DNA from 2 places in the Thalassospira xiamenensis M-5 genome. Region 2 is predicted to be linked to the other one. Evidence: riboswitches for the same ligand, from Rfam matches in the RefSeq annotation. Region 2 holds a riboswitch; the other holds the start of a gene.
What was found. A riboswitch is a leader RNA that binds a small molecule or an ion and turns the genes downstream of it on or off. The one in region 2 is predicted to bind glycine.

Region 1 (6,010 bases), 1.2 Mb from region 2:
ACAACCTGCCCAAGGCAGGTATCGACCGCTTCGGCGGCCTTCATCGCGGCGGACAAAATGCCGCTATGGCCGACCATGTCGGGGTTGGCAAAGTTCAGAATGATCGCGTCATAGGTTTCAGCCCTGATCGCCGCCACCAGCTTTTCGGTCACTTCCGGGGCCGACATTTCCGGCTGCAAATCATAGGTCGCGACCTTGGGCGATGGCACCAGAATACGGTCTTCGCCCTCGAAAACCTGTTCTTCGCCGCCGTTAAAGAAGAAGGACACATGCGGATATTTTTCGGTTTCCGCGATGCGCAACTGCTTCATGCCAGCCCTGGAAACGACTTCACCAAAGATATTTGGCAACACCTGCGGCGGATAGATCGCATCCATATATTTTGCATGGTCGGATGAATATTCAACCATACCGGCCTGCACGGCAAATCTGATCGGGGTGCCACGGTCAAACCCGTCAAAGTCCGGTGCGCAGATCGCGGCCAGAATTTCACGCGCGCGGTCGGCCCGGAAATTGGTCATCAAAATCCCGTCGCCGTCTTTCATGCCGGCATAATCGCCAATCACGGTCGGCAGAACGAATTCATCCGTGGTGTCGGCATCATAGGCTGCCCTGATTGCGGCTTCGGCACTTTCAGCGGTGCGGCCATCGGCGTAATTCTTGCCCTTTACCATCGTGAAATAGGCCTGGCTGACGCGTTCCCAGCGATTGTCGCGGTCCATCGCGTAATAGCGCCCTGTGACGGTCACGATTTCAACATTGGCATCACCGATCAGTGCGCGGAATTTTTCAAGGAATTTGGCGGCACTTTTGGGGGCGGTATCGCGGCCATCCAGATAGGCATGGATTTTTACCGGCACACCGGCCGATGCGATGATTTTGGCAAGGGCCGCCATATGGGCCTGATGGGAATGCACCCCGCCTTCGGACAGAAGCCCGGCGATATGACAGACACCCCCGCTTTCTTTCAGCTTGGCGATAACCTTTTTGACGGTATCGGTATCGGCGATCGAACCGGTTTTGACAGCCTCGTCAATTTTTGGCAGTTCCTGCATCACAACCCGGCCGGCACCAAGATTCATATGGCCGACTTCGGAATTGCCCATCTGCCCTTCGGGCAGGCCGACATCAAGACCGCAGGCTTTCAGAAAGCCGGTCGGATTGTTGGCATAAAGCGCGTCCCAAACAGGGGTATTGGCCAATGCAACCGCATTGTCCTTGCTTTCCTCGCGATAACCCCAGCCATCCAGAATGCACAGCACCACCGGACGCGGGCGCTTTACGGTATTTGATACAGTCACAATCATAATCCCACGAAGTAAAGTACACGAAATAAGGTAAAAGGCTGAATTACCGGTAAAGATGGTTATTTTCCGGCAATTTTGCCATCCGTACAAAGACGCCGGGCGCGGTGGGTTCGCCATCAGACGCTGCCAATCATAGCATTTTCAACGCGCAATCTATCATGAATGCCGGTATTGAACAGCCTTCCGACCGGGTATTTTTTGTGCGCTTGCAAAGTCGCTTTTTGACAAGGATCATCACCTGCCTGTAATCTCGGGCGTTACGGTGATACCTCGAATAACCGCGATGGGAGAGCCCGCTTTGATCCCGCGATCAGATCGGCGCCGAAGGAGCAATAGCCCCGAAAACTCTCAGGCAGATGGACCGTTGCGGATTGAGGCTCTGGAGAGAGAAAGCGGTACGGGGCCAACGCCCGGCACCATATTTCCACCGAAGGATGAAGCCATGGCGTCAAAGACTTCTTTGTTTTTGGCAACAGGGCGCACAATCTCAGGTCAAGGGACAGAGGGGGCAAGACACCGGTTCTGTAACGTCATGTGGTATTGATCCGCATGACAAAGAGCCGTGGGAGGCCCATTTGACCGAAGAAAATAAGCAGCGTCCGCAAGACGTTAATCTTTCCGTTGTCGATCTTTATACCATCGGGATTGGCCCATCGAGTTCGCATACGGTCGGCCCGATGCGCGCGGGCTATCGGTTCTGTCTGGAACTCGAAGCCCGGAATCTTTTGGAAAAAATCGGCTCGGTGATTGTCGATCTTTACGGATCGCTTGCCCTGACCGGCAAGGGCCATGCCACCGATACTGCGGTGATCATGGGGCTTTCGGGGGAACGACCGCGTTCGGTTGATCCAGACCGGATCGCACCGACAATGGATGCGATTGATAAAGATCACGCATTACAGCTTTACGGCGCGCACCCGGTTGCTTTCAACCGGGATACCAACCTTGTTTTCCATATGACCGAAAGCCTGCCCGAACATCCCAATGGCATGCGGATCACCGCCTTTGACCGTGACGGTGTTGTTCTGCACAAACAGGAATATTTTTCGGTTGGGGGTGGGTTTATCGTCTCGGGCGATGATCGCGGGGCGGAATATTCCGGCGATAATATCACGCTGCCTTATCCCTTTTCCTCGGCCGATGAACTGATGGCGATCTGTAAAAAGGAAAAGCTGTCGATTGCCGAAGTCATGGCCGAAAACGAAAAAAGCTGGCGTGAACCTGCCGAGACCGAGGAATTTGTCGACCGCGTGCATCGCGCGATGATGGATTGTATTGAGCGTGGCTGCAAAACCGATGGCATTCTGCCCGGCGGGTTGAATGTCAAACGGCGTGCGCGCAAACTTTACCTTGAACTGACGGAACGGCCAGAAGCGGGGCTTAAGGACCCGTTGACCGTGATCGACTGGGTCAATCTTTATGCCCTTGCGGTTAACGAAGAAAATGCTGCCGGTTCGCGCGTCGTGACCGCCCCTACCAACGGTGCGGCGGGTGTTATTCCCGCCGTGCTGCGCTATTATGAACGGTTCGGGGCCAATGTGACACAGGGCAAAATACGCGAATTCCTGTTAACGGCGGCGGCCATTGGTTCGATCTATAAAAAGCGTGCGTCGATTTCGGCCGCCGAAGTCGGTTGTCAGGGTGAGGTCGGTGTGGCCTGCTCAATGGCGGCAGGCGCGCTTTGTGCCGTCATGGGCGGTACGCCCGAACAGGTTGAAAACGCCGCCGAAATTGGCATGGAACACAACCTTGGCCTGACCTGTGATCCGATTGGCGGTCTGGTGCAGGTACCCTGCATCGAACGCAACACCATGGGGGCGGTCAAGGCGATCAATGCTGCCCGTCTGGCAATGCGAGGTGATGGTCAGCATACCGTGTCACTCGATAAGGTAATCGAAACCATGCGCCAGACCGGCATTGATATGCAAAGCAAATACAAGGAAACCAGTCAGGGCGGGCTGGCGGTCAATGTCAACGTGGTCGAATGTTGAGCTGACAGTTTGAAATACCGACCAAACACCCTCGAAGCCGCCGTTTCGGGGGTGTTTTTCATCCGGCCTGATTCTTGCCACCTTGCGCCTGCAATCTGATATCATTGAGAAATCAAAAACGGGGCAAAGACCCCGAACAGGTTGGGCAAAGCATGAAAAAGAAACTGTTCCGCATCTATATCGCGGTCAGTCTGGATGGCTATATCGCGCGCGCCAATGGTGCTGTTGACTGGCTTGATCAATTCGATCCGGGCGAGTTCAATTTCGAGGGCTTTCTGGGCACCGTGGGAACACTGATCATCGGGCGAAAAACCTTTGATCAGGTGATGGAATTTGGCGACTGGCCCTATGAAGATCGCCGCACGATTGTCCTGACATCGCGCGATTTGCCCGATAACCGCCCGGCCAATACAGAGGCCTATGGCGGTAGTCTTGTGGAACTGGCAAGCCAGCTTCGCGATGACAGGTCCGATACCGGCGATATCTGGATCGTCGGTGGGGCCAGTGTTGTGACCCAATTCCTGTTTGGCGGCCTTGTCGATCAGCTTGAAATGTTCATCATCCCCGAAATTCTCGGTGATGGCATCCGGCTGTTTGGCCGGGATGCTGTGGGCACGACACTGAAACTGGTGGCATCGGAGCACTACAAGTCCGGTGTCGTGCGCATGCAGTATGATTTGCGTTAAAGCCGGTTACTTAAGCGTTTCCAGTTTTTGGGCAATCTTTGAGGAAAGTTCGCGTAGGGCATTAACAGCACTGCTTTGCCAGTCGCTGTCGAGGACCATCTGCATCTTTTCCTGATAGCTGTCGGTGACTGTAACCGGTTCGCCCTTGTTCAGTTCGTTGCCCTTCAACGTCACTTCGGACTTGTTATGCACCGTGACCTGCCAGAAACCGGGTTCGAACCATGACCAGAACTTGATCAGGTCGGCATCGACGGAGTCGGCGCTGTCATATTCGGCGTCCCCCGGTTCAAGAACACGGTATCCGGCCTGTTTGAAGCCGTTGGAGATTGCCTTGTTGACAGCATCGGCAACGGTTTTGCCTTCGGGTAGCAAAACATCCCCCAGTGCCATTCCATAGGTGTTGCGTTTGCGGGCATAGGCACGCGATGTAAAGGTGACATCATCAATCTCGTCATTCGACAGCGACGGGATATCCGGTGTTGACGGATCAATCTCGAATTGGCGTTTGTCTTCGACCGAAACGATTTTAACGGCCGGCCCAGTCGCCGGGTTCTCAATTTTGGCCGGTTCCTGAATTTCGACAACGCTACGCGAAGCTGCGCACGCGCCGGTCAGCATTGCCAAACCGATAGCGGCGGCAATCTTTAAGTATCTGTTTTGCATCGTTAATTCCCCTACTCAAACAGATAGAGAAATACCCATGGACAAATTTTGAAACAACTTATCCAAGAGTGGGGGAACCAATGCTTTTGGTGACTTTGAGGATTATTCCCGGTGATAGGGATGGTTGGTCTGGATGGCGTGGGCGCGGAAAAGCTGTTCGGCAATCAGGGCGCGGACCAGCATATGGGGCCATGTCGCCTTGCCAAGTGACCAAAGCGTATTGGCGCGTGTTTTGATGGCGTCCCCATGCCCGTCGGCCCCGCCAATGGCAAAGGCGATATTTCCGGCATATTGATCGATCCAGCCTTCAAGCTTTGCGGCAAAATCGATGGAGCCATATTCGCGGCCATGCTCGTCAAGTGCGATCAAAAAGGCATTTTCGGGGATGACGCCCAGTAAAAGCTCCGCCTCGCGGTCTTTGAGCTGATTGGGGGGCAGCTTTTTCTTCTCTTCGACTTCCCGCACGGCAAAGGGCCAGCGCAGGCGGGCTGCGTAATGGTCAAAAAGATCTTTCTCGGGGCCGTTCTTCATCCGGCCCACTGCCGCAAGGGTAATTTGCATCTTTCCGATCTGGCTCCGGCCCGCAAGGGGACCACCGATGGCCAATCCCCGCGGTGGTCAGGGCAAACCGGGGCGGACTGTATTAATACAGTCGCGCCGCCTGCTGTTTAAGCGCCGGATTTTCAACGCCCCACATCTGTTCTATGTTGTAGAAAGCGCGAACTTCCGGGCGGAACAGATGGACGATGACATCGCCGGCATCAACCAGAACCCAGTCGCCCTGTTCCTTGCCTTCGGCCTGGGCACGGCCCTGACCTGCTTCTTTCAGCTTTTCGACAATATGCTCTGCCATCGACGCCACCCGTCTGGAGGATGACCCGGTTGCAATGATCATATGATCGGCAAGGGAGGTTTTATCGATCAGATTAATGGTGACAAGGTCTTCGGCCTTGTCGTCTTCGAGCGTGCTCTGGATAAGGGCAAGAAGCTCGCCCGGGGTCAGAGTCTTTTTTGCGGTACCTATGGTCGCCACCTCAATTTACGCAAGAGAGCCCGATCCGTTTTGGATCCGGGGAACTCCCGCCGGTCAAACCTGCCATCTGCCTTCGGCGCGGATTGCGGTCGAAGAAGCCGGATGGCGCTTTATTGGCAGGTAAACCCAGGCCGGAACATCGAGATCGGCCAGCAAACCCGCCCTGTCCGATGGGATGCGCCAGCGTTCCATACGCTTGGCTGCCGTCCCGGACAATGCCTTGTTAGAATACCCCTCGCGGTCAAGAACCGCAATGGGAGCGCGCAAAATCAACCTGTCCCACCATTTCCATTTATGAAACTGGGCCAGATTGTCCGCCCCCATCAGCCA
Region 2 (6,010 bases):
TCGCGCGGGTTTTTCGGCGTAACCAGCGCGTCCTTGGGCGTGTTGATCCAGTCATAAAGACGGGTCAGCAGGAACCGCAAAGACGCCCCGCGTGCAAGGATCGGAAGGGCGGCCAGTTCGTCATCTGACAATGCACGCACCTTGCCATAGCTTGACAGAAGGTTGCGGGCCTTGGTGACGTTGAAGCTGTTATCAGGTTCGAAACACCACGCATTCATGCAGATCGCAATGTCATAGGCCAGAAGGTCATTGCACGCGAAATAGAAATCGATCAGGCCCGATACGTCATCCTTGCCCGGGAAGAAAAACACATTATCGGGGAAAAGGTCGGCATGGATCACGCCCGCAGGCAACTGATGGGGCCAGTTGGCTTCAAGAAAGGCCAGTTCATCCTCGATCAGTTTTTCAAGGCCGGGCTGAACGCCGTTAGCATCGGTACGGCAGCTTTCAAACAGCGGGCGCCAGCCCGTAACGCTTAGCGCATTGCCAAGATACATGTCGAAATCCTGACCGGCGGTGTGCAAGTGTGCCAGTGCCGCACCAAGCCCGGTGCAGTGATGGGGCATGATCCGGCGCGGCGACATGCCGTTCAGGAAGGATGTGATGGCGGCCGGACGTCCGCACAAACGGCGTAACGCGACCCCGTCCCTGCCGTGGATCGGTGTCGGGCAATTCAGCCCCTTGGCCGACAGATGATCCATCAGGCCCAGATAGAACGGCAGATCATCCGGGTTCACACGCTTTTCATACAGGGTCAGGATGAAGGATGCCTGATCGGTCTGAAGCAGGAAGTTGGTATTTTCGACACCCTCGGCGATTCCCTTGAACGAAATCACATTGCCGATATCGTATTCGGCAACAAAACGGGCGATATCTTCGTCAGAAACGTCGGTATAGACGGCCATGGGATATCCGGACTTCCTGCATCAGGGCGGGGTTAGCTGGCAAGCTGGCGGGGCAGCTTGAAGGTGACGTTTTCATTGGTCAGAGTCAGGGTTTCGACCGTGACGTTATAACGTTCACGGCAGGCATCGATGACTTCCTCGACCAGAATTTCCGGGGCGGATGCGCCCGCAGTAATGCCAAGCGTCGAAATACCGTCAAGCTTGGACCAGTCGATATCCTTGGCGCGTTCGACCAGAACCGAACGGTCACATCCTTCGCGTTTCGCGACTTCGACCAGACGGTTCGAGTTCGACGAGTTTGGCGCGCCCAGAACCAGAATGGCATCGGCGTCGGTCGCGATCAGCTTGACCGCGTGCTGGCGGTTGGTGGTCGCATAGCAGATGTCTTCTTTCTTCGGGACCTCGATCGCCGGGAAGCGGCGTTGCAGGATCGAGATGATTTTGGCCGTATCGTCCAGCGACAGGGTGGTCTGGGTCACAAACGCCAGGTTTTCGGGGTTTTCGACCTGAAGGTTTTCGGCGTCTTCTTCGGTCTCGATCAGGGTCATGCTGCCCGGTGGCAACTGGCCCATGGTGCCGATGACTTCGGGATGACCGGCATGGCCGATCAGAAGGATATGTTTGCCATCTGCATGGTGGCGTTCAGCCCCACGATGGACCTTGGATACCAGCGGGCAGGTCGCATCAAGATATTCAAGCTGGCGGCTTTCTGCGGCTTCGGGGACCGATTTCGGTACACCGTGCGCGGAAAAGATTACTGGCACGCCGTCCGGGACGCTATCGAGTTCATCGACAAAAACAGCCCCCATGTCGCGCAGGCGGTCGACCACGAATTTGTTGTGGACGATTTCGTGGCGGACATAGACCGGCGCGCCATACTTCACCAGCGCCTTTTCGACGATCTCGATCGCACGATCCACCCCGGCACAGAAACCGCGCGGGTTGGCAAGGATGATCCGAAGGTCGGCTTTGTCAGACATGATACGGGTCCGAATGTTCATGATGCGCGACACCAGCCGCGCGATTATTCAAATGTCGTAGGGTCAGGACCCATTAATTTGTTTGCAATGGTCAATCAGATTTGTGCGGATACGCGAAGCAAAACCGCAGGAAGATATCTATCTTTCAAGGCTTTGCGACAAAGTAGCCCGTGCAAATCTGATTGATCCGAAGGACAGGTGTTATATTTGCGAACTCCGGCGTCAAATCCCTTGTCCGGGATGCCGACCCGCACGGCGGGCTTTTCCTTGGATTTCGCAAATATAACACCTGCCATTACAACCAAATTAATGGGTCCTGACCCTAGCTACATAACCTGCCAGCACCGTGCACGCAATGACAGACACCGTGTAAAGATGCATGTTCAGCTATGTCCGGCCATGTATTTAGGCCCCATACCGCGATTTGAAACGGAAGCGGGTTGTGTCGCCATATCGGAGCGAATAGACTGCGCGCGGTTGTGCCCATGGTGGGGGATGACCGCGAATTTGACCAGTTCTATAGAGGCTTGGATGACGATTGCGAACGGACTGCGGCGTGTTTGTGCATTGGGTTTGGTGTCGTTTGCCGGTTTTCTGGCGGCGTGCAGCAGCAACCCGTTCGAAGAGCAGCCGGTTCCGGCATGTCCGCGGGCCTTCCTGCCCAATGATACCGCCCGACTGGTGCAGTTCAGCGGTCAGGGCAAGGACCTGACCGATGTGATCCTTGAAGCCGAATTTGGCGGTTATCTGGGCGATTGCGGTTATGACCTTGATGACAAGATCCTGAACGTCGTGATCAGCCCGGTGATCAATGCCGAACTGGGCCCGGCCGCACAGGGCCGCAACGCAAAACTCCAGTATTTTGTGGCACTTAAGGACCCGTCCGGCGAGTTCATCCAGAAGAATCTGTTTGATGTCGACATGGCGTTTCCGAGCAATTTGAACCTGGCGCGGTATCGCGACGAGCAGGTGACTTTGAACGTGCCGCTGGACGATATCTGGGCCGGTCCGGACTATGAAATTTACCTTGGTTTCCAACTGAGTGCCGATCAGCTTGATTACAATCGACGCTTCGGAAAAAATTAATAATCCGGCCTATTATTCATTTTTGGTGAATAATCAAATCCCGCCCGCCTCGCGTGGCGGGATTTTCGTTTTTGAACAAAAGTTCGTTTTCGGTAATCCTCATACAAAATAATGGGCATTTGCCGGAGGGGCAAAAAAGGGCTTTTAATCCTCATACCAATGGATGGGGTGGAGAGGATATGATTTTTGGGGCTGGTCTGGTCGGATTCAAATCCGTATAAGGAGGCATACCCAAATGATCCCCGTGGGAGAGTGCCACGGTCTTGATCGATGTGCGTGATTACATCGATAGGGATTGCGCGGACGCCGAAGGAGCAACCACCCCGGAAACTCTCAGGCAAACGGACCGCGGGGAGATGGGACTCTGGAAAGCAGGCGGCATCAGAAACCGATGTGCGCCTCGCCGAAGATGTAAGCAGACCGGTATCCAAACCGGCTGTGATTCTTTCAGGCTCCAAGACAGAGGGGGACGTGGTTGGCCACTGGTCGGCTATGTTTCGCAACGCCTGTCTGGAGACCTTGATGGCCGATCATCAAACCGAACTGCTGAAAACCGCCCTTTATGATTTGCATGTGGAACTGGGTGCCAAGATGGTGCCGTTTGCCGGTTATGACATGCCGGTGCAATATCCGCTGGGGGTGAAGGGCGAACATCTGCATACCCGTGCGAAGGCCGGTCTGTTTGATGTTTCGCATATGGGGCAGGTCCGCCTGACCGGCGAACATCGCGTCGCCGAGCTTGAAAAGCTCGTACCCGGTGACATCGCGATCCTCAAACCCGGCCGTACCCGTTATTCCGCATTCACCAATGACGATGGCACGATTTTGGATGATCTGATGATCACCAATGCGGGCGACAGCCTGTTTCTGGTGATCAATGCCGCGTGCAAGGATGATGACATTGTCCATATGCGGGCCAATCTGGATAACGGTGTCGAGCTGATCGAGATTGATGACCGCGCATTGATGGCATTGCAGGGCCCGGACGCGGCCAAGGTTCTGGCGCGGTTTGCACCGTCGGTTGCCGATATGAAATTCATGAGCTTTGCCGAGATCGACATTGCCGGTATCGCATGCTTTGTCACCCGGTCGGGCTATACCGGCGAGGACGGTTACGAGATTTCCGTGCCGAACGACCGCGCCGACGAACTGGCGCGCAAGTTGTTGGCCGAGGAAGAGGTCGAGGCGATTGGCCTTGGCGCGCGTGATTCGCTGCGTCTTGAAGCCGGTCTTTGCCTGTATGGCAACGATATCGATACCACGACCACCCCGGTCGAAGGCGACCTTAACTGGATCATCAACAAACGTCGTCGCGAAGAAGGCGGGTTCAAGGGAGCAGACATCATCCTTGATCAGCTTGCCAATGGCGCGGATCGCAAACGTGTCGGGATCAAACCCGAAGGCAAGGCCCCGGCGCGTGAACATACCGCGATCTTGAACAGTGACGGTGAAGAAATCGGCGAAATCACCAGCGGTGGTTTTGGCCCGACCGTGGATGGCCCGATTGCGATGGGATATGTCGCAATTGAATTTGCCGCCCCGGGTACCAAAGTCGATCTGATGGTGCGCGGCAAGGCACGCCCGGCGGAAATCGTCGAACTGCCGTTTGTGGCCCACCGTTACTATCGCGGCTGATCATCAGAAAAAAAGAGTTCGGGCAGCGTTTGCGGCCCGCAAAAGATACCGAGATTTTAGAGACAACTGATCTTACAGGGACGAATTACCATGGCTAAAAAATTCTCGCAGGAACATGAATGGGTTGAATATGAAGACGGTGTCGCGACCGTTGGCATTACCGATTACGCCCAGCAGTCGCTTGGCGATATCGTTTATGTCGAGCTGCCGGAAGTTGGCAAAAAGCTGACCAAGGATGGCGATGCGGCGGTTGTCGAATCGGTCAAGGCCGCCAGCGACGTTTATGCGCCGCTTGATGGTGTGGTTGTCGAAGCCAACGAAGAGCTTGATGACAATCCGGCACTGGTCAACGAAGCACCGGAAAGCGATGGCTGGTTCTTCCGCATGGAACTTTCCGATGAGTCCCAGCTTGATGAGCTGATGGACGAAGCTGCGTATAAAGACTTTGTCGAAGGCCTTTAAGATATGCGTTATCTTCCGCTAACCAGTGCGGATCGCGCCTCGATGCTTGAAACCATCGGGGCCGGATCCGTTGACGAGTTATATAGCGACGTGCCCGACGGCGCGTTGCTGTCCGAGCCGGTCGATCTGCCATATCATCTTGGTGAATTGCAGGTCGAACGCGACATGGCGAAACTGGCCGCCAAAAACATGGGCACGGCCAGCGTGCCAAGTTTCCTGGGTGCTGGCGCATATCGCCACCATGTTCCGGCCACGGTCGATTACATCATCCAGCGCGGTGAGTTTCTGACGGCCTATACCCCGTATCAGCCGGAAATCGCGCAAGGTACGTTGCAGTATCTGTTCGAATTCCAGACCCAGGTGGCATCGATCACCGGCATGGATGTGGCCAACGCATCGATGTGGGACGGGGCAACGTCGTGCGCGGAGGCCGTTCTGATGGCGTGCCGGGCCACGCGCCGCAAGAAGGCGGTTCTGTCGGGTGGTCTGCATCCGCATTACCGTGAAGTCACGGAAACCTATTGCCAGTATAGCGATACCGAAGTTGCCGGTCGTGACGGGCACCCGGAAAAGCAGGCAACCGCGGATGAGCTTGACGATCTGATTGATGATCAGACGGCGTGTGTGGTTGTCCAGTACCCGGACGTTTTCGGACGCATTCAGGATCACACGAAGCTTGCGGATGCGTGCCATGCCAAGGGTGCGCTTCTGATCGTGGTGTTTACCGAGGCCATGGCATTTGGCGCGGTCAAGTCACCGGGCAGCTTTGGCGCGGATATCGTTTGCGGCGAAGGCCAGTCGATTGGTAACAACCTGAACTATGGCGGGCCGTATGTCGGGCTTTTTGCGACGACCAGCAAACTGGTACGCCAGATGCCGGGTCGTTTGTGTGGTGAAACGGTCGATCAGGACGGCAAGCGTGGTTTTGTTCTAACACTTTCG

Region 1: it holds a riboswitch for glycine, as region 2 does, so the genes downstream of both, TH3_RS01870 (L-serine ammonia-lyase) here and gcvT (glycine cleavage system aminomethyltransferase GcvT) in region 2, are expected to answer to the same signal.

Annotation. Positions count from the first base shown of each region.
Region 1 is NZ_CP004388.1:404,700-410,709, forward strand. It holds gene gpmI (2,3-bisphosphoglycerate-independent phosphoglycerate mutase) at 1-1,307, opposite strand, end outside; glycine riboswitch at 1,582-1,681, shown strand; glycine riboswitch at 1,685-1,812, shown strand; gene TH3_RS01870 (L-serine ammonia-lyase) at 1,883-3,298, shown strand; gene TH3_RS01875 (dihydrofolate reductase family protein) at 3,451-3,984, shown strand; gene TH3_RS01880 (hypothetical protein) at 3,991-4,647, opposite strand; gene rlmH (23S rRNA (pseudouridine(1915)-N(3))-methyltransferase RlmH) at 4,750-5,208, opposite strand; gene rsfS (ribosome silencing factor) at 5,291-5,680, opposite strand; gene TH3_RS01895 (nicotinate-nucleotide adenylyltransferase) at 5,735-6,010, opposite strand, start outside.
Region 2 is NZ_CP004388.1:3,823,595-3,829,604, reverse strand. It holds gene TH3_RS17840 (homoserine kinase) at 1-905, opposite strand, end outside; gene ispH (4-hydroxy-3-methylbut-2-enyl diphosphate reductase) at 938-1,885, opposite strand; gene TH3_RS17825 (hypothetical protein) at 2,417-2,971, shown strand; glycine riboswitch at 3,207-3,330, shown strand; glycine riboswitch at 3,334-3,436, shown strand; gene gcvT (glycine cleavage system aminomethyltransferase GcvT) at 3,494-4,606, shown strand; gene gcvH (glycine cleavage system protein GcvH) at 4,697-5,068, shown strand; gene gcvPA (aminomethyl-transferring glycine dehydrogenase subunit GcvPA) at 5,072-6,010, shown strand, end outside.